2 linked regions of the Blastopirellula marina genome follow. The protein of the gene in region 1 interacts with the protein of each later gene in a pairwise test. Links are inferred from orthologs where the notes say so. Each region holds a gene or a part of one and is shown on either strand. Other genes may lie near its edges.

Region 1 (10,021 bases):
ATGCGGCACACCGGTGGCTTGGCACCAGGGGCAACTTCGACCAGGTCTAATCCTGCTTCGCGAGCAATCGACAAGGCTTCGTCGGTGGGCAGAACGCCTAATTGTTCTCCATCAGCAGCAATGACTCGAATGGGCGAGATTCTAATGCGATCGTTGATTCGAGTCTGGTCGCGATTTTGATCGCGGTCTCGATCGCGAGACGTGTTTCGCAGGGCGATGGCTAGTGATCCTTTTAAGCTAGGAAACGGGTAATGCAAATATTATCGACGTTGTGGACAACCCGTAAAATCGTACCACATTGAAAACATTCTATCGTCAAGTTTCCGCCACGTTAACGCACGAAAATAGGAATCGGCGAATTTTGCCACCTTTCCGGGTGGTAATGGCGGTTCCTGTTCCCGTTACGGGGCAAATGGCCTTCTGGCGAACGGGACTCTTTCAGCAATCCGCCAGGCTCGCCCCCAGGTCTGGGGGCGGTGGGGCCTGGCTTAATGCTTAGTAGCCTTCGCTGGTGGTGGCGGTGCCGGAGGTCCCCAGGCCGGCCGATCCTTTGAAGACCTGGCGAACCACGCGATTGGCCACTTCTTCCTGCAGTTTCTCGATCGCTTGGGGGATCTTCATCGATCCCAGGTCGCCATCGATGCGGTCGCGTACCGAAACGGCTTCTTCTTCCATTTCGCGTCCACCAATGATGAACATGTACGGAATCAGTTCCAACTGAGCGGCACGGATCTTGGCCCCGATCTTTTCAGGGCGATAGTCGCCACTAACTCGGAAGCCGGCGGCCAGCAGCTCTTTTTCGACCTTCTGGGCATACTCGTCGAACTTCTGGCTGACCGTCAGGAGGCGAATCTGTTCCGGTGCCAGCCATAGTGGGAACGCGCCGGCAAAGTGCTCGATCAGCACACCCATGAAGCGTTCCAACGAGCCGAACGGAGCACGGTGGATCATCACCGGCCGGTGCGGCTGGTTGTCCTTGCCGATGTACTCCAGGTCGAAACGCTCGGCACTAGGCAGGTTGTAGTCCAACTGCACAGTACCCAGTTGCCATTCGCGGCCCAGGCAGTCGTTCACCACAAAGTCGGCCTTCGGACCGTAGAACGCGGCTTCGCCTGCTTCGGCAGTCGCAGTGATGCCCATGTTCTTGCACACACGAACCAGGGCGGCTTCGGCGGCATCCCACACTGCTTCCTTGCCAACGTACTTGCCGCTATCGGGATCGCGGAAACCCAAGCGGACGCGGTAGTCGGTCAGGCCCAGGCTGCTCAGCACGTACTGAGTCATCTGGATGCACTTGCGGAACTCGTCTTCGACTTGTTCGTCGGTGCAGAAGATGTGAGCATCGTCCTGGGTGAACCCACGCACGCGGGTCATGCCGTTCAATTCGCCTGACTGCTCGTAGCGGTAAACGGTACCGAATTCCGACAAGCGGTACGGCAATTCACGGTAACTACGCGGCCGAGACTTGTAGATCATGATATGGTGCGGGCAATTCATCGGCTTGAGGAGGTATTCTTCATCCTCGGCCTGATGAATGGGTGCGAACTGGCTGTCCTTGTAATAAGGATAGTGTCCCGAGATCTTGTACAGGTCGACCTTGCCGATGTTCGGAGTCACGACCGGCAGGTACTCGAACTTCTTTAGCTGTTCGCCAACGAACTCGGTCAGCAGGTTACGAATGATGGTCCCCTTAGGGGACCACAGGATAAGCCCCTGCCCTACCAGCGGATTGATCGAGAACAGATCCAACTGCTTGCCTAGCACGCGGTGGTCGCGGCGTTTGGCTTCTTCGATTTTGGTTAGGTGGGCTTCCAGGTCTTCCTTGGTAAAGAAGGCAGTCGCATACAGCCGCTGCAGCTGACGATTGTTGGAATCCCCTTTCCAGTAGGCACCAGCAACCGACAGGATTTTATAGGCCCCAATCGCTTTCGGACGCGGAATATGGGGCCCGCGGCACAGGTCGATGAACTCGCCTTGCTGATAGAACGACATCGACGCGTGATCTTTCAGGCCGGTCTCGATGTGCTCTATCTTGTACTTCTGTCCCAGGTCTTTGACGACCTGCAGTGATTCATCTCGATTGCGTTCAATGCGCTCGAACGGCTCGTCTTCCTTGATGATCTTCTTCATCTCGGCTTCGATGGCCGGGAAGTCTTCTTCGGAAAGCTTGTGCTCAAGGTCGAAGTCGTAGTAGAAACCCCCTTCGATGGTCGGACCAAACGCGAGCTGCACACCGTCAAACAGCCTCATGACGGCTCGGGCCATGATGTGGGCACAGCTATGCCGCATAACCCCCAACGCTTCCTCGTCCTTCTTGGTCAACAGTCGCAAGTTGACGGTGCCTTCTTCAGGCAGCTTGGTATCGAAGCCCACGATATTGCCGTCGACTTCGCCGGCAAGGGTCGCTTTGGCCAGGCCGGGACCGATATCGGCAGCGACCTCCATGGGGGTGACGGCGTGATCGAATTCCTTCTTGGATCCGTCGGGAAGAATGACCTCGAGCATGATGTGTTCGGTTTCTTATCCAAATGGCGATTTCCAGGCTCACGAGGACATCGAAACAAAGGATGTCGCTAAAACCGTAAGGATGGATCGGGCAGATGTGGCCGTCGTAGCGATCTATCTGCCAGGGCGAACCTTCTGCCAGCGGCAGGGCTCTCCATTATTTGTGTTGTTAGAGACGCCCCGCCGGGTAAGCGGGTTCACCGCAAGAAGCGTATAGATTGACGGAAGTTGCGCATTAGGAAAAGTCCAGGTTGTCGTTCCCCAGGCTATTTGGACGCTAAGTCTCCAGGTCGGGGCAGCTTAGGTGAGGGGACATAATCGCAATTTTCGTTGTAGCCCCTTGACGATCGGACAGTTCTAATGGCAAACTACGCGTTTGGTTAACCTCCACGGGGGTGAATCACTGATAATTGCTTGCACGCAATAAGCGTCACCGCTTGATTGCAAGAAGCACAAAAGGGCGATTGGCTCAGTTGGTTAGAGCACTACCTTGACATGGTAGGGGTCACAGGTTCGAATCCTGTATCGCCCACTTCATAAAGCCGTAATTCATAACGATTTACGGCTTTTTTCGTGCGCTGATTTTGTACCTAATTTGTACCAAATCGCATGTGTACCTAATTGGGCCGAATCCGTACCAAATCTACGGCCCATGAATCGCCCATAGAATGCTCGTAGATCATCGCCACATGATCGGCCAAGATTCGCCCGAAAGTCGTTCTATTTGGCGTGTGGGGCCGTTAGACGGACCATTTAGGCGGCGGCGATATCGTCGATTCGATCATCGCTTTCGGGATGAACCACTTTGATTGTTGGTGGAAGCAGAATCGGAAGCCCAGAGCCTACCATCGCTTGGCATACTTTGAATGTATTCTGCAACATTTCCAGTTCTGCTGCGGCAATTGATAGCGTCTTTTGAGCGTTCAAGTGCAGTCTTTGTGCGGCCTGTACGTTTTCATCAATCGTGGTGAAATCGGTAGCTTTGTAGTGACGATGTGTCTGGCAGTGCATTAACCGAACTTCCGCCTTGATGCGTTCAAGGGATGCCTTAGCGAAAGAGAAATCTGATTGTGCCTCAATTTGTCGCTTGTGAGCAGCCAAAATTAGCTTAGGTAAATCCTCAAAACGTAGATTTTCCTCGATATCCATTTCTCGAATTTCCTTATGACTTCGAATGGTCTTTTCTGGTTCGAGAAAAGTCCCTTTTTTGGGCGGTGAGGTCAATATGTTTTCTCACCTAATTTGGAACGTCCCAGAGCCAAGAAAAAGCCATGTCATCACGACATGGCTTCTCGATTACAAATGTTGTAACGGCAAACGTCACAATTCCTGCTGGTCAGCAATATTCCTCATCCACTCGTTGCAAAACATCGCAAGATCAGCCTGCCCTCCCTTGTGGTACGAAATCCTGCCGTCTTCGATCTTTACCCACTGCCGGTAGCACATGCCACCCTGCTCAAACGTCATCGGGAAAATGTTCTTCCCAGTCCACAGGAACGTAACCTCTGGATCGGTGACTAGATCACGCTCGACCTCGTGATAATGCGTGACCGAAACCACTAAGCCCGGTGACACCAGACGAGGTTTCGTGGTTGGCTTCCCAATCACCTCCACGCAGACCGGCATGAAGACACCCTCGGTGTTGTCAATCTTCCGATTTGACCCGATGCGTTTCATTCCCTCGACCAGCTTCAGGAAGATACGAGTTGCTTTCTGATCTAATGATTTCACGTGTGTGCTCCTATGTTCGGTCGATGGTGGAATTACATTGCTTACACTTCCAGAACGATTTTCTGTTGCTGCCCATGCCGAGGGCATAGATGCAGATGATTGGTCCAGCAATCCAACCAATGACCGGAATCAACAGGAACACGGCCACTCCAATGCAGAACACCATGAGGGCACAGAGAAGCCCCATGATGACACCACGACCCTTGGAATGTCTTCGCATTTCTCCCTTGCAATAAGGGCACTCAATAACCTTCTTCTTTCCCATGGATATCTCCTTCAAGAAACGACAAAAGCCCCGAGGATCACTCGGGGCTTGGTGGAACTGGTCAGAACTAGCCGATGGCTTCGGCTACCGCATGGTAGGCATCCAATGCCTCAAGAGCCTTCTCCGTGGAACCACACGAATCGATGAATTTGCCAACCTTTTCGATGGCAGCCTTGGCATCAACCGAACCTTCGTACTGCTTGGCAAATTCGGCAGCCACTTTGATCGTGTCCACATCCAGACCACCTTTCTTCTTGGAGGAAGGTCGTAGAACGGTCGAAACACGTGATGCCGTGACATCAACGCCCTTTGCCTTCAGGGCCTTAGCGATGTCCGATGGTCCAGCGTTGGGATTTTCGGCGTGATATTGCCGAATTGCCTCAGCCTTGTTGGGGGCGTTGTTGTCGGTGGCGTTGGCATTGTTTGCAGCGGTGTTGGTGCGTTTTGCAGCCATGATAAATCTCCGAAAAACAAAATGTTGCGTGTTCGTGTCGGCGAAGTTGCCAACGACGAGCAGCAGCTTTGTCTGCGGGATCGAAACAAGAAAGCCTCGTTTCGGCTTATTTCGGAAGATTTTTGACCGAACTTTTTGTCCTCAAAGTGGGTCGTATTGTGTTCGGCTTGGTGGCTGGCAGAATGGTCAGATCAATGTTGGTGCGAATAATTGGAGAATCGTGGTGGCAGAGAAACAATATTCCGGGTCTCAGAAGTGCGGGCATTGCCACAACGTAGCTCCAATGGAGATTCTGGCGAAAGCTGTAGTTGACGAGGTAGAGGAGCATAGTGATGAGGATGGCTACCGCTCAGGCGTATTTATAGAACGCAATACATATAAGTTGTTCAAGTGTTCCTCGTGCAGTAAGACAATACTTACTGTCGAATTTTACTGTTCGGGCATGAATCCCGATGATCCAGATGTTTCAATTCTCTATCCGCAACTGAACTCTTCACTCGTAGGTTTACCGGAGAAAGTCCAGAAAGCTTACAACTCTGCCCAGCGTGTTCGCCGAGTTGACGCCAATTCCTACGCTGTTCAACTACGGCGAACGTTGGAATTTATTTGCAAGGATCAACAGGCAAGCGGGAACACGTTGGCAGCGAAGCTCAGAGACCTTTCAAACCGTAATTTGATTCCTGACAAACTGAGCGAAATTGCTAAGCATCTCAAGGACTTTGGAAACGTTGGAGCACATGCAGACGATTTTGATATTTCTGAGGCAGAGATTCCACTGCTTGACTCGCTTGCTCGTGCAGTTGCCGAATACATTTACACTGCCCCGGCGTTGGCTAAACAGGCTGAAGAGCGTTTCAAAAAATTGAAGGGCGATGAATAAGAGTAAAGCGTCAGGGTCGGAGTCGAACCGCCTTCTCACCACTGGTTGTGGTGTGTGTACCGTTACACCTCTGACGCATGTTTATTTAGCCTCACCACGATACATCTCGCCACCGATCTCCTTGATTTTGGAAAACGGGACCACAGGAACCGTCAACCTCTTTCGTGCATCGTAATTAAGAAAATACATGTAACGAAACTGGAAGCCGGGAATCACCTGACCACCAACCTCTTCGACATAGGCAGATAGGTTGTAACGTCCCCCAGTCACGTCGTAATAGCTCTTTCCACCTAACTCCGTTCTTGGTGTCGTTGGATTGCTTTCTAACGTCATTTTGTGAATCGTGGAACCATTCGGCAGACGTACAAGATTCTTGCTTTGATTGATGCCGGTAAGGGTGAATCCAGAGGCTTGGTAAATCGTGCCATGTCCACATTGGGTGCCATCCGCAAATGACACGACCCACTCCAACTGTGGATAGTGTTTCTTCAATAGCTTCATCGCAACAGCGATAGAACGGCTTTCTCCGTTTGCAGGAAGCCAATCCGCCAGAGCCATTCGATTCAATTCAATGAATCCATTCCACTTGGTATCACGAACAAGACCGATGATTTTCTTCTTGTCGAGCGATGGTCCGAATTGAAGAACACCACCACATTTGCCATCGAGAAAAACGCCAAGATGTATCTGGCTATTCCTCACGACCTTCCCGCTGTAATGCAATGACTTGATGATCTTGTCAGCATCCTTGCGAGGAATCGGCTTGACGATGATATCTTTAGCACGACCCAAGGAACACCTCGCAGATTCGAGCTAGAGCCAGACCATTCTTGTTGCCGTCATCGGCAAATGGTCCCATTCCCTTGGAAACCTTCAATGCTTCGTTGACGATCTCTGTTTGATCGTTTGTGAGCGTGAAGGTCATTTGGCCATGTGTTTTCTCTTCATCGCCTATCTGTGGGAATTCCCCTTCTCCGACATCGAAGGAACCAGCACGTTCCTCGATCTCTTTGAACATAGCCTCCACGGCTTCCGATTGTTCCTCCAAGGATGCAATTAGCTCGGAGAACTTTTCGCTGTTGGCATCGGCCATTGCTGCCAATGGATCGAGGGAAGCCAGAATCAAGGATTCTTGTTCTTCAGTCCACGAACCGATAAGAACCGGAACCTTTTCATCCTTGGCGATTTTCTTTCGGGCGTGACCATCGATGAGACGACCGGTTGCCTCATTGAATAGCAAGGCACCTGCCCAACCAACTTGGTCGATGATGTCGGCAAGGCTATTGGTTTGAGATGAAGGATGTTCTCGCCAGTTCTTGGGATTGTCGCTGAGATCAGCGGGGCTTAGATATTCGAGACGTAAGTTGTTCATGCTCGTATTTAGGGCCAGCACGAGTAATTATGTTACGTCGGGGTGGAGTGCTGCTCGTATCTCGTTATTCTTTACGTTGTCGGAAGCCTAAATCCTTTGTTTTGTGGGATAATTTTATGAGCGATTCGCAAGACCCAAATGAAGAGATACCACCAGAAATCCGTCGAGCCGCCCGGAAACTGCAATACTTTTTAAAGACAATGAACACCATCTATTCGCCCATTCTGGCGGCTCAACGCCAGATGGGGCTATTTGACGTAGCTGCTCAAGCCATGGCAGCGACAAGGAGTATTGAACAAGCACATTTTCGGATAATGAGCCAAGTGCTGGATGTAGTTCCTTCAATGCAGAAAGTTCAGTCTTCGCTGATCTCCGAGGTATTCGACAAGACGGCCATGGTCGAAATCTTGCGACAGCAGGAGGAACTACTGTCGTTGTTCTCATCGATTACAAGCGGTCCATTCGCTAATATTTCTTCGATTTTAGATGAGGCACGAATCACCCTTGGTGATCTGGATTTAACAGCAATTCCCACGATTGACGAACTAACGGAGGAAGAACTTTCCGATCCTGAAGTTCAGGATGTTCTTGAGAAAAGCAAGAAGGGAATGTCACTTGGAGAAGCAGTTAATTGGAAGAATGCGACAAAGAATCCCTATGTGCAGGGCATTCTGATCGGCGTAATTTCTGATAACGTTACGGATATTTTGAAGAGGGTAATTCTGTTTATATGTTCAGTTCTATTTTCATCACCAGATACGCTTCCTCCCGACGAGATGACAGCGATTAAAGAGCAAGTTGAGGTGCAAAGGGTCACGGAAGGATATGATACGCCATTTCAACATTGTTCCGCCAATACAGCCACTGTTCATCGGACACGTAAACGCAAGTCAAAGGTAGTGGCCGTTCTCCTGAAGAAAGACGTTGTATTCGTCAATGAAAAACGGGGAAATAAGTGTTTGGTGTCGTGGTTCGATGAAGAGCAGGGTTGCACACTTTGTGGATGGATTAAGAGCAAATATTTGAAGCCGATAAGGGTAACGTTTAAGGATATTCAGCGGGATTAAAAAAGCCCATGATGCTTATTCATGGGCTTTGCTTTGTGATCGTGGATTCTACGTGGAACCGAAGCCACCCTTTTTGACACGTTCCATGGTTTGTTCTGGTGTCTCTTGGTTCGAAGTTTGAATGATCATCTCACGTGCCAACCATTCGGGAACCAATGTCAGCATTTCATCCACGAGGACTTGAGCCCTTCGCATATTCTGGTAAATCTCCAACTGTTGATCACCAGTCAGTTCGCCATCAGATGTTGTGATTTTCTTTGGCTTGCGCTTTACCTTTGCATCCAAGACCATGCTTCGGGTGTCATTTGCTAGTTTTTCCTCTTCCTTCTTCTTGATGCTCCACACCTGTGATTGGCTGTATTTTTCACCAGTCAATCTGGAAAGATTATTTGCTACATCGGTCGGGCTTTCGTCAGGATGTTTAGTGATATATGCACGAATAACATCAGACTTCTTCTCAATTCCGGCATACGGGTTGGCTTTGCTAGTGGTCGTTTTCTTTTTGGCCATGTTTTTCTTTCCTGTTTTTGGATTGTTCCCGAAATGAACACCTAGCGTTTTCAGTGTCATTTCCGTTTTCTTCAATGACGATTTGTAAACCGATGCCGTAATATCGGCACCAAGTGCGTGTTCCTCTTTGATGTCAACAAATGCTTCCAAACCGATGGAATCACCAATTGGTATTACAAGCTCGTCATCATCACCACGAGGGACAAAGTATTTTCTTTCCACCCAATCTTCTGGATTTGGATGATTTCTGAAAAAACGCATGGCGTCCGATGTCAAAACGGCCTTCACTTCTTTAATCGTGAATCGTTGGCCATGCTCGTCAGATAGCTTCTTGGCCAATTTCCGCTCATCCATGGGTTGTTCTGCCCATGTTTCCCTGATGAGGCGTGGTCTGTTGTGAATCTCGCTCATTGGCTCCTTTCTTGGGGTGTGAATCTATCTCGTGCGGATGTCACAAAAGTGTAATTCACGGAGAATCGTGGTGCCTCCCCTACATAAGTAAAACGTTTTTTCCTTTGTAGGAGGCCAAATGGCTCTAGTTGTACCCTCTTCCGGTGAGAATCTTATTCTTGCTTGGGCGTTGACCGATGCAACGCCCGAAAATCTAACTCTTAAACTCTTTAAGAATGATATCACCACAATTGACGGCGATACGGTCGCTGGTGATTTCACAGAAGCCGATTTCACGGACTATGCCGCTAAGACCCTGACTCGTGATGGATGGAATTCCATTACCCAAGATGCCAATAACAAATCATTGGCTACTTACAGTTCCACACAATCTTGGACATGTGGAACAACCGGAAACACGATCTACGGTTACTTCATCGTTGGGGCTTCGTCGGGAACTTTGGTGTGGGCCGAGAAATTCGCTACATCAACGGTATTGTCAGAAAACGTGCAGTTGAGCGTTCTGCCTAAATTCACGTTGTCTTCGGAAAATTAAGGTAAGAGGTAGCATTGCTTAAGAGCGAAAAACTCGGTGATCTCTCAGACTGGTATCGCAAGGCAACCTTCAATTCGTCTCTGTCCACTGCCGATCAGAACATCCTTGATGAAGGGTTTCTTAATTGGCGACAAGAAGACCCAGAGATAATTAAGGCGTGGCTTGATTCTTGGCACGGTCGATTTGATGCTGCAAGTATGCTTAGCAGTTTGAGCTACGGATACGACTACTACGGATGTAATCACACGAGATGCGAAAATCCAAACATTACACCAAGCGGTAAAGAAACAG
Region 2 (9,949 bases), on another replicon or contig:
GTTTTTGAGAAAAGCATGAACAAATGAGCAACCAAATGAGTCATTTCCTCGTATAAGGTCATAGAGAAGGTTGGTTCGCAAGCTAATAGTTGATCGTTCATCCGTTTACTTTGCGTTCCACGAGACTTTTCAAGCATCTGACAGAAAGAGGCGCTCATCGACCGATGGGTAGCTGTCCCGTTGCTTGAGTGAAAGTTCCCCGGGAAGGGGGGCTCTCTCCAAGTTAGACATCGTCTGGGCGATCGGAACTCGCAGGGAAAACCAGACAGGTGTTGTTAATCACTGAGTGAGGGACAACATGAACAAGGGATATAAGAATGTCGCGCTTCGACAGCTGCGCGATCAGCAAATCAAATATGCTCCCCGAGATCGGAAGCTAGATCAGGCTAACCGCGCTGAGAAGCTCATTTCCGAGATCGATCCTAATAAACAATACCCGGTCGACTACATCTACTACCGTTTGACCGACTTTCGTCCGGAACAACCCAGCGTTGGTTCGTTGCTTCCAGGAAAGTCCGCCGCCGAAGACTTGCGTCTGATGGTTGAGGACCTCTCGGATGCTGCCGACGTCTCGGTCGATACGGTCCCGGAAGAAGTGTTGACTGTTGAACAGTTGAGCGACCGCTTCAACGTGTCGACCAAGACAATCTCGCGTTGGCGAAAGCAAGGGCTTGTGAGCCGTAAGTTCCTGTTTGAGGGACGCAAGCGAGTCGGCTTCCTGCGTAGCAGCGTCGAACGCTTCGTGAAAGAAAACCCCGATCGTATTGAGCGGGGGCGCCATTTCAGCCAGTTGACCGACGCTGAAAAGCTGGAAATCATCGACCGGGCTCGTCGCTTGGCCAACGCTGGTGGCACGCCTTCGGAGGTTGCTAAACGCGTTGCTGCGAAGATGGGACGCAGTGTGGAAACGATTCGTTACACGCTCAAGCATCACGACGACGAACAGCCTAAAGAGGCCGTTTTTCCGCGGGGAACTGGCCCTTTGACCGAGTCGGCCAAGCAGATCATCTACGGCGAGTATCGTCATGGTGTGTCCGTTGATCGACTTGCAGAGAAGCACGGTCGAACCCGGGCATCGATCTATCGTGTGATCAACGAGATTCGTTTCCGTCACATCATGGAATTGCCGCTGGATTGCATCTACAACGACGACTTTGATAAGCCGGAATTGGAAGAAGATATCCTCGGCGAAATGCCACCGCACGAGAAGCCGACTCGCAAGGTTCGTATTCCGTCGGGTCTGCCTACCTACCTTGCTTCGCTGTACGAAATGCCGTTGCTGACTCGCGAGCAGGAGTATCACCTGTTCAGGAAGTTCAACTTCCTGAAGCACAAGGCCCTGAAGATTCGTGAAACGTTGGATGAACAGCGTCCGAAGTCGAGTGACATGGACGCCATCGAACAGCTTTACGATCAGGCCAGCGACGTGAAGAACTTGATCGTTCAGTCGAACCTGCGGCTGGTGGTTTCGATCGCCAAGCGGCATGTCGGGGCGACCGAAGATTTCTTCGAGCTGGTTTCAGACGGCAATATGTCGCTGATTCGTGCCGCCGAGAAGTTCGACTACTCGCGTGGTAACAAGTTCAGTACCTATTGCAGTTGGGCGATCATGAAGAACTTTGCCCGCACTATTCCGGTCGAGTTCCGCCATCGCGATCGTTACCGCACGAGCCTGGACGAATACTTCACCACGCGGGTCGACGAGCGTAGCGATCAGTATGAGCAGGAAGTGGCTCAGCAGACTCGTGAAAAGCAGATCGATAAGATCTTGCATCGCTTGGACGAGCGTGAACAGAAGATTATCATCCGCCGATTCGGCCTGGATCATAGCCGCGAACCACAGACCTTGAAGGAGGTTGGTGAAGAGTTGGGCGTGACCAAGGAGCGAATTCGCCAGATCGAAGCACGAGCCCTGAACAAGCTGAAAACGGCTGCTCGGGATTACAATTTCGATCTGCCGGAAACCAACTAACCCCCAGGGTTCTTGGAGCCCTGCCCATCATGCAAAAAGCCAGAGGCCTCGGTCTCTGGCTTTTTTTGTTTCTTTCTGGTCGGATATACAGATTGTGAGCAGACTTAGGGCAGCGGTTGTTTGCCCTGGAACATGATTTAGGATCAAGATGGCGTGGCTGTTTGGATGGTTGGTTCCGCGCATTCGGATCGAGCAAGTGCCGATCATGATCTGCCTGACGGTTGCCGGAGCAGTTCTTGCAGGCATGTATGGAGTCCTGCATGATTTGGTGACGTTCTCAATCTCGCCGGAGTACTTCACGAAGCTGAAGTTCGATCAATTTCGATATGCGGACTTCGGTTTCGGTGATCAGGTGTTTGCCGGCACGATCGGCTTTCTCGCCTCGTGGTGGGTGGGGGGATTGGCCGCCTGGTTCTTGGCGCGACGACTTGTGCCGCAGCAGCCTGCGGGACGTGCAGTGCGTCAGGTTTTGCAGGGCTTTCTTTGTGTTTTTGTGCTGACGTTATTGTGCGGCGGGATCGCGTATTTCGCGGGGATAGCACGTGGACCGAACGCCGACTATTCCAACTGGGCTCACATGATTCAGGTCCTCGATATTCAGGACGAGTGGTCGTTTATTCGAGTCGCCTACATTCACAGCGGAAGTTACATGGGTGGGCTACTGGGATTACTGAGTGCCCTAATCATCATTCGCCCTGAAAGTACTTCCGTAGCTCGATCTGAGAAATCAACCAAAGTAGTGCAGGAATAGCTGCTTCTTGCTACGCTTTGGAGGTGGGCCTGCTTTCCATCGAGTGCGTTTCTTTCGCGCTCGAACCTGTCATTCTCGATCTTGTCTTATCTGAGAAGTAAGGAGAGCAACGATGAGTGCATCGATTTTAAAGCGTGAGCCGTTTGCTTGTGATGCGGTCGCTAAGGATCAGACTGAGCTGCTTGCCGGCGATCTGGCCGACGAGGCATATCTGGTGTTTGGCTATGCCACGACCCAAGCAAAAGCCCGGCGGCAACAGGCATTGCAGAAAACCTTGGCTGATCTCGACGTGCGGCCTTTCACGGCCGAGAGCGTGGAAAAGTACAAGAGGTCGTGCGAGGTGCCCCCAAGCCTCCTGGCGATGACGCTGGTGAACTACGCGGCAGGAATAGGCCTTGTGGCGGCCATTGTGTGTCTGCCGATCCTGGTGGTCTCAGCGGTGACGCTGAACTCTTCGTTGTCGTTCTATCTGGCTTTGGCGATCCTTGTTGGGGGGGGCTTTTTGGTTGTCAGCGCCGCGATCGGGGATCGCTACGTGATTGATCGCACGTGGATGATGTACGACCTGGCCCACTACACCGAGCCGGTCCCGGAATTCGCACTGCAGACCGCGCTCGATATCAAGAAGCGACACCCAGAAGTGAGTTTTTATATTTGCTCTCTCGAAGAAAATCGGATGGTGCTCGATCCGTTTCTGGTGATGCGCGTTCCTGACGGTGGTTGGCATCGAGATTACTATCTGGAGGTCTGGAACGAACCGAAGTTCGCCGGCACACGAGAAGCTTAATTGGGGCGATTTACATCCTGTTTTAAGGCCTTTTATCATTCGGCACACCTGCTCTGCGAGTGGGTGTGCCGTCTCTATTGAGAGGCTCGATTTCTCTTGGCGGAACGCCTAAAACTGCCTTGCAAGTTAGGCAAGATGGGGCACGCGATAATGGGGGGGGAAGTGCGCGATAATGGCTATGCGAACTCCTCCTGGAAAGCGGTGTCTGTAAAGCGGCACGGATTTTGGACGAAATTTGCCCTTCACGTGCTCATCCTGGCTTGCGAGGAAATCCGGACTCGTTATAGTTATTGGTTTTCCATAAAGCCCAGGTAGTGGGCTAGCGTAGCTCAATTGGCAGAGCAGCTGATTTGTAATCAGCAGGTTGTGGGTTCAATTCCCTCCGCTAGCTTGTAGAGCCTACTTTTGTGGCTAATTTTGGACGGATCATTGCCGTTTTCGACGGGTTCCCGAACACACCAGTATCGGACGCCCGGGAAAGCGGATATGTTGGGGGGTTTCCCGAGCGGTCAAAGGGGACAGACTGTAAATCTGTTGGCATTGCCTTCACAGGTTCGAATCCTGTACCCCCCACTGAAAAGTTCCTGGGCTTTATTGGAAGAAAAGACATCAAGGCCTGGGTAGGTTGCGGGTGTAGCTCAATGGTAGAGCAACAGCCTTCCAAGCTGAAGACGAGGGTTCGATTCCCTTCACCCGCTTCGCGGCACGCCTCTTTACCGGGCATGTTGCGAGCTTGCCGATTCGGCCGGGCAGGTCGATAAGGCTCCTGTTATCGAAAATCGGGTTGTCCGTTTGGGCGGCTCGGAAGCGAGTAGCCGGGTAAAGGTGGCGGAAGCAAAGCCCCAAACAAGCTTCCCATTTTTCGGCTGCTGTAGCTCAGTGGTAGAGCACTTCCTTGGTAAGGAAGAGGTCAAGGGTTCAAGTCCCTTCAGCAGCTCTTCACGGCACCTTGATTTTCGTATTTAGACAAATCCCAAATTTCACGGTTTAGCTGGGGTAAGAAAGACAAAGAAAATGGCCAAGGACGTATTTGAACGATCTAAACCTCACGTCAATGTTGGCACCATCGGTCACATCGACCACGGTAAAACGACCACAACCGGCGCTATCCTGGCAGTTCAGGCTGCTAAGGGTTTGGCCAAGATGAAGGCCTACTCGGAAATCGCCAAGGGTGGTACCGTTCGTGACGAAACGAAGACGGTTACCATCGCTGTGGCTCACGTCGAGTACGAATCGCCGATTCGTCACTATGCCCACATTGACTGCCCCGGCCACGCCGACTTTGTGAAGAACATGATCACCGGTGCCGCCCAGATGGACGGTGCGATTCTGGTGGTTTCGGCAGCTGACGGTCCTATGCCGCAGACCAAGGAACACGTTCTGCTCGCTCGTCAGGTGGGTGTGCCTTGCATCGTGGTTTACTTGAACAAGTGTGACCTGGTCGACGACGAAGAGTTGTTGGACCTGGTTGAACTGGAAGTTCGTGAACTGCTGAACAAGAATGACTTCCCTGGCGACGATTGCCCGGTTGTCCGCGGTAACTCGCTGGCTGCTTACAACAACCCAGCCGATCCAGAAGCTTCCAAGTGCATCACCGAACTGGTTGAAGCTCTGGATAGCTACATCCCAGAGCCAGAACGCGAAACCGACAAGCCGTTCCTGATGGCTATCGAAGACGTGTTCTCGATCGAAGGTCGTGGTACGGTTGCTACCGGTCGTATCGAACGCGGTGTTGTTAAGGTTGGTGAAGAAGTCGAAATTCTCGGTCTGACCGAAAAGCCGACCAAGACCACCGTCACCGGCGTCGAAATGTTCAACAAGATCCTGCAGGAAGGTCACGCTGGCGACAACGTCGGTTGCCTTCTCCGCGGTGTCAAGCGTGAAGACATCTCGCGTGGCCAGGTTCTGGCTAAGCCAGGTTCGGTTAACCCGCACACCAAGTTCGAGGCAGAAATCTACTGCTTGAGCAAGGAAGAAGGTGGTCGTCACACGCCATTCTTCAGCGGTTACCGTCCGCAGTTCTACTTCCGAACCACCGACGTCACCGGCACCGCCAACCTGGAAGGCGCTGAAATGTGCATGCCAGGCGACAACGTGAAGATTGCGGTCGAGCTGCACAAGCCAATCGCTATGTTTGAAGGTGTTCGCTTCGCTATCCGCGAAGGTGGTAAGACCGTCGGTTCCGGCGTTGTTACCAAGATCACCTCGTAAGAAGTTGAATGATCACGTCGCCGAACCAAATTTGACTTGGTTCGGCGATGTTACAGGGGCGTAGCACAATTGGCAGTGCGCTGGTCTCCAAAACCAGAGGTTGTGAGTTCGATTCCCACCGCCCCTGCTTTATCGTTGGTGTTACCGAAATTGATGAGCGCGTCGCACCGGTAGAGACATCCTGGAATTACCCAGCGTCGTCGCCGCGGCAGGAACGCCAAAGACTGAGAGTGACCATGGCCAAGGAGAAGACCGTCGGTTCCCCTTCCCTTCTCAACGAGATGGTTCAGGCGAATCGATACAAGCGGACGCAGGGCAAGATTGCTCGGCAGGCAACGCTGATTTCGATTTGGGTATTGATTTCGATCGCTGCTTACCAGCTTTATCAGCAATTGGAAGCATATGCATCGATGGCCCAATATCGGCTGCACTTGCTGCTTCCGATCGCTTTGGTAGTCGTTGGTTTTTGGGTCGCTTATCGACTGATTAATTGGCCTACGTTCGCGGACTTTTTGATCGCGGTCGAGGCAGAGATGAACAAAGTGACTTGGCCCTCCAAGGCTGAGTTGTGGCGAAGTGTCATCGTGGTGATCGCGTTGATCTTCATCCTGGCCTTGTTGTTGTTTGCGTTTGACTTGTTGTGGATCACCTTGTTCAAGACGATTGGACTGATCCCGCCTGATACGCAGACTCCTGCCACTTAGTAGGCGGCGGCAAGCGTCCTCGGATTCCGGAATACACTTCGCTTTGATGGCCCGGTTGCAATGGCCGGTTAAGGTTATTTTCGTGGCAAGTTCTCCTGACAATTCGTTCGATCCTCAGAAAGATCCCGAAACGGGTATTCCTGCGGATGCAGAGACTCCAACAGAAGAAGCGGCATCCTCGGATGCTACTTCGGAAGAGTCGTCGTCGAGCGATGAGGTGAGCGTGCCAGCGGAATCCGAAACTGCAGCAGAAGACGCGGCTGAAGAAGTATCCGCGGAAGCTGAGGCTGAGCCGGCTCCTGTTCGGCCGAAAACCGGTAAGAACCGCGGGCCGATCGAAGAGATCATTGAAGATGAAGAAGAGGCTGCCACGGATGCAGCCAACAAGGAGTGGTACATCCTCAAGGTTCAGAGTAATCGCGAAAAGTCGATTTCCAGTAACCTGATTCGCCGGGTCAAAATGGCCGGTCTTGAGGATTACTTCGGCGAGATTCTTGTCCCCACCGAGGACCTGGTGGAATACAAGAACGGTAAGAAAAAAGTTACCAAGCAGAAGCTCTACCCAGGCTACATCGTCGTGCACATGGCAATCAACGACGAAACATGGTTCCTGGTTCGTGAGACCGGCGGTATTGGTGACTTTACGGGGGCGGCTGGCAAGCCGGTTCCCATGTTGCCGCACGAAGTGGATCGCATCGTCAAGAAGACGCGCAAGCCTGAAGAGGGTGAGCAAGAAGAAGTCAAGACGAACATTCGCTTCAAGATTGGCGACCATGTTCGAATCACCGAAGGTACCTTCGAGAATTTCGAGGGGGATGTTGAAGTGATCGACAATACCAATGGCCGCGTGACGGTCATGATCAATATTTTCGGCCGCACAACCCCGGTGGAGATGGAACACTGGCAGATGGAGCCAGTTTAATCCACTTCAGGCGTTGGACCGGTGGTCGATTCTTCTTATTCCCCCTTTGCCGGCGGACAGAGAGAACTTCCTTCGGGGCCTTAGTTTAATAAGCACTCGGTTTAAATAGCATACGGTTGCGGAAACCTGATCAAGGCGGACCGCGGCACGGGAAACAGCAAAATGGCACGGGAACAAGTAGGTCAAGCGAAGTTTCAGGTCCCTGGTGGTCAAGCCACGCCGGCTCCTCCGGTTGGTACCTCGTTGGGTCGTTACGGTGTGAACCTCGGCCAGTTCGTTCAACAGTTCAACGACAAAACCCGCGAATTCAATGGTATGCCAATTCCGGTTGTCGTCACGGTTTACAACGACCGTACTTTTGAATTCATCTGCAAGAGCCCACCAGCGGCTGCTTTGCTGAAGAAGGCTGCTGGCCTGGCCAAGGGTAGCGGTACTCCGAACACCAAGAAGGTCGGTAAGGTCAGCAAGGACCAGATCGACGACATTTGCAATCAAAAGATGGCGGACCTCAATGCCCGCGACCTGGACCATGCTCGCCGAATGATCGAAGGAACGGCTCGGAGTATGGGCCTGGAAGTCACGGAATAGTCCTGCCCCCTAACGCGAACATTATCTCACTACATACTGGCGATTGACGATGGCTAAACAATCCAAACGATATCGAGCCCTGGTAGAAAAGGTGCCAGCGGAGCCGCTGAACCTGAAAGATGCGATCGTTCTGCTGAAGTCGTTCGATACGACGAAGTTCGATCAAACCGTTGAAATTGCGATGCGATTGGGTATCGATCCAAAGCAAGCCGACCAATTGGTCCGTGGTGCTTTGGTTCTGCCACACGGTATCGGTAAGGTTCAACGCGTCGTTGTGTTCGCCAAGGGGGACAATGCGACAACAGCTACGGAAGCCGGTGCCGACGAAGTTGGTGCGGAAGACCTGGCAAAGAAGATCAAAGACGGCTGGCTGGACTTCGATGTCTGTATCGCCACCCCAGACATGATGGGCCTGGTTGGTCCATTAGGTCGTGTCCTCGGTCCGCGTGGTTTGATGCCTTCGCCTCGTGCTGGCACGGTTACCCCGGATGTCGCCAAGGTGGTTAAGGAATACAAGGCCGGTAAGGTCGAATTCCGCAATGACCCTACCGGTATTGTTCATGCAGTCGTTGGTCGGCTTGGTTTCGAGGCCGGCAAACTGCAAGACAACATCCAGGCGTTCGTCGATCATATCAATGGCCTCAAGCCGCAAGCGGCGAAGGGCACTTATGTTCGTAGCGTCAATTTGAGTGCAACGATGAGCCCTGGTGTTCCGGTTGCCCTCTAAATTGTTCCTAACAAGTTCAAGCGTTACGCAATAACTCATACGTACAAAGCCCTGAGCCATGAGTAAGTATCTAAAGAAACTGGTGATCACCGACCTGTCCAAGCGATTGGAAGGGGTGAACGACCTTCTGGTGGTCGACGTTGTGGGGATGAATGCGGAAAAGACGTATCTCGTCCGCAAGCAACTCCGTGAAAAGGGCCTGAGCCTGTTGGTTGTCCGCCGCACGCTGGCAGCCAAGGCATGCGAAGGCACTTCGCTCGCACCTGCTTTCGATAGCATGGAAGGCAGCACTGCCCTGGTTTGGGGCGGCGAAGATTTCGTCGACTTGGCCAAGGAAGTTGTCAAGCTGAACGATGACGACAAGCTTCCGGGATTCACCGCCAAAGGCGGTGTCATGGATGGCGAATCCCTGAACCCTGAATCGGTCAAGGCAATCAGTAAATGGCCCAACCGAGCTGAACAGCTCTCGCTTCTGGTGGGTCAGATCCTGGGGCCTGGTCGTACCCTGGCAGCCCAAATCAAGGGGCCAGGTGCCAAGTTGGCCTCGCAGGTCAAGCAAGTTGGCGAAAACCAAGAAGGCTAATTGCCTTATCTCGGCAAACGTCCTGGCGGCATTTGCCGAAAGAACGTTTCCATAAACCAAAACATCCGTATTCCCTGGCGCAGGCGGGTCCGTTCCCCTGCAAATAAGTGTTGAAAGGATAAGATCCGAAATGTCCGAAGAAGCAACTGCAACCGTCGAAGTGTCCGAAGAAATCAAGGGTTTGGGCGATCAGATCGCCGGCCTTACCCTGAAGCAAGCCGTTGAACTGGGCGACTACCTGAAAGACGCTCACGGCATCGAAGCCGCTGCTGGCGGTGGTGTTGTCATGGCTGGTCCAGTTGGTGGTGGCGATGCTGCTGCTCCTGCTGAAAAGACCGAGTTCGACGTCGTTATGACTGACTTCGGTGCTCAGAAGATCGGCGTCATTAAGGTTGTCCGTGGTATCACCGGTCTGGGCTTGAAAGAAGCCAAGGACATGGTCGAAACCAAAGACGCCAAGATCAAAGAAGGCGTTTCCAAGGAAGACGCCCAGAAGGCGAAGGAAGAACTGGAAGCTGCTGGTGCCGTTGTCGAAATTCGATAAGACTGCGGTTATTGGCTGATTTCCTGTTTTCACTCAGGCGTTGCCTCCCCTATACTAAAGAGGCAACGTCGCGAGGTGTGATTTTGAAGTCTTCCGGATCTTCTTTTTCTTTTGACAGCATGGATGGGAATCAGGTAAGAGTGCGCGCCTGCGTTGGCGG

Evidence for each region.
Region 2: the proteins of thrS (region 1) and rplA interact in binary tests that used the Escherichia coli proteins (3 or more experiments, as listed by UniProt). The link is inferred for Blastopirellula marina from one-to-one orthologs.

Annotation. Positions count from the first base shown.
Region 1 is NZ_PUIA01000035.1:13,299-23,319, reverse strand. Bases 1-2,941 are described here. They hold thrS (threonine--tRNA ligase), read right to left. Parts: upstream 2,506-2,941; coding sequence 496-2,505; downstream 1-495. Other genes in these bases: infC (translation initiation factor IF-3), read right to left, coding at 1-257. In the rest of the region: C5Y96_RS09945 (hypothetical protein), read right to left, coding at 3,259-3,654; C5Y96_RS09940 (DUF6908 domain-containing protein), read right to left, coding at 3,826-4,236; C5Y96_RS09935 (hypothetical protein), read right to left, coding at 4,247-4,501; C5Y96_RS09930 (hypothetical protein), read right to left, coding at 4,569-4,955; C5Y96_RS09925 (DUF4145 domain-containing protein), read left to right, coding at 4,990-5,835; C5Y96_RS09920 (hypothetical protein), read right to left, coding at 5,917-6,627; C5Y96_RS09915 (hypothetical protein), read right to left, coding at 6,614-7,207; C5Y96_RS09910 (hypothetical protein), read left to right, coding at 7,324-8,274; C5Y96_RS09905 (hypothetical protein), read right to left, coding at 8,323-9,195; C5Y96_RS09900 (hypothetical protein), read left to right, coding at 9,314-9,730; C5Y96_RS27060 (hypothetical protein), read left to right, coding at 9,745-10,021. UniProt on the Escherichia coli protein: Catalyzes the attachment of threonine to tRNA(Thr) in a two-step reaction: L-threonine is first activated by ATP to form Thr-AMP and then transferred to the acceptor end of tRNA(Thr). The rate-limiting step is amino acid activation in the presence of tRNA.
Region 2 is NZ_PUIA01000026.1:39,695-49,643, reverse strand. Bases 6,955-9,823 are described here. They hold rplA (50S ribosomal protein L1), read left to right. Parts: upstream 6,955-7,984; coding sequence 7,985-8,662; downstream 8,663-9,823. Other genes in these bases: rplL (50S ribosomal protein L7/L12), read left to right, coding at 9,376-9,789; rplJ (50S ribosomal protein L10), read left to right, coding at 8,721-9,245; rplK (50S ribosomal protein L11), read left to right, coding at 7,510-7,935; nusG (transcription termination/antitermination protein NusG), read left to right, coding at 6,955-7,347. In the rest of the region: C5Y96_RS08415 (sigma-70 family RNA polymerase sigma factor), read left to right, coding at 299-1,972; C5Y96_RS08410 (hypothetical protein), read left to right, coding at 2,121-2,723; C5Y96_RS08405 (hypothetical protein), read left to right, coding at 2,836-3,510; tuf (elongation factor Tu), read left to right, coding at 4,525-5,721; preprotein translocase subunit SecE, read left to right, coding at 5,958-6,425; more of nusG, read left to right, coding at 6,508-6,954. UniProt on the Escherichia coli protein: One of the primary rRNA binding proteins, it binds very close to the 3'-end of the 23S rRNA. Forms part of the L1 stalk. It is often not seen in high-resolution crystal structures, but can be seen in cryo_EM and 3D reconstruction models.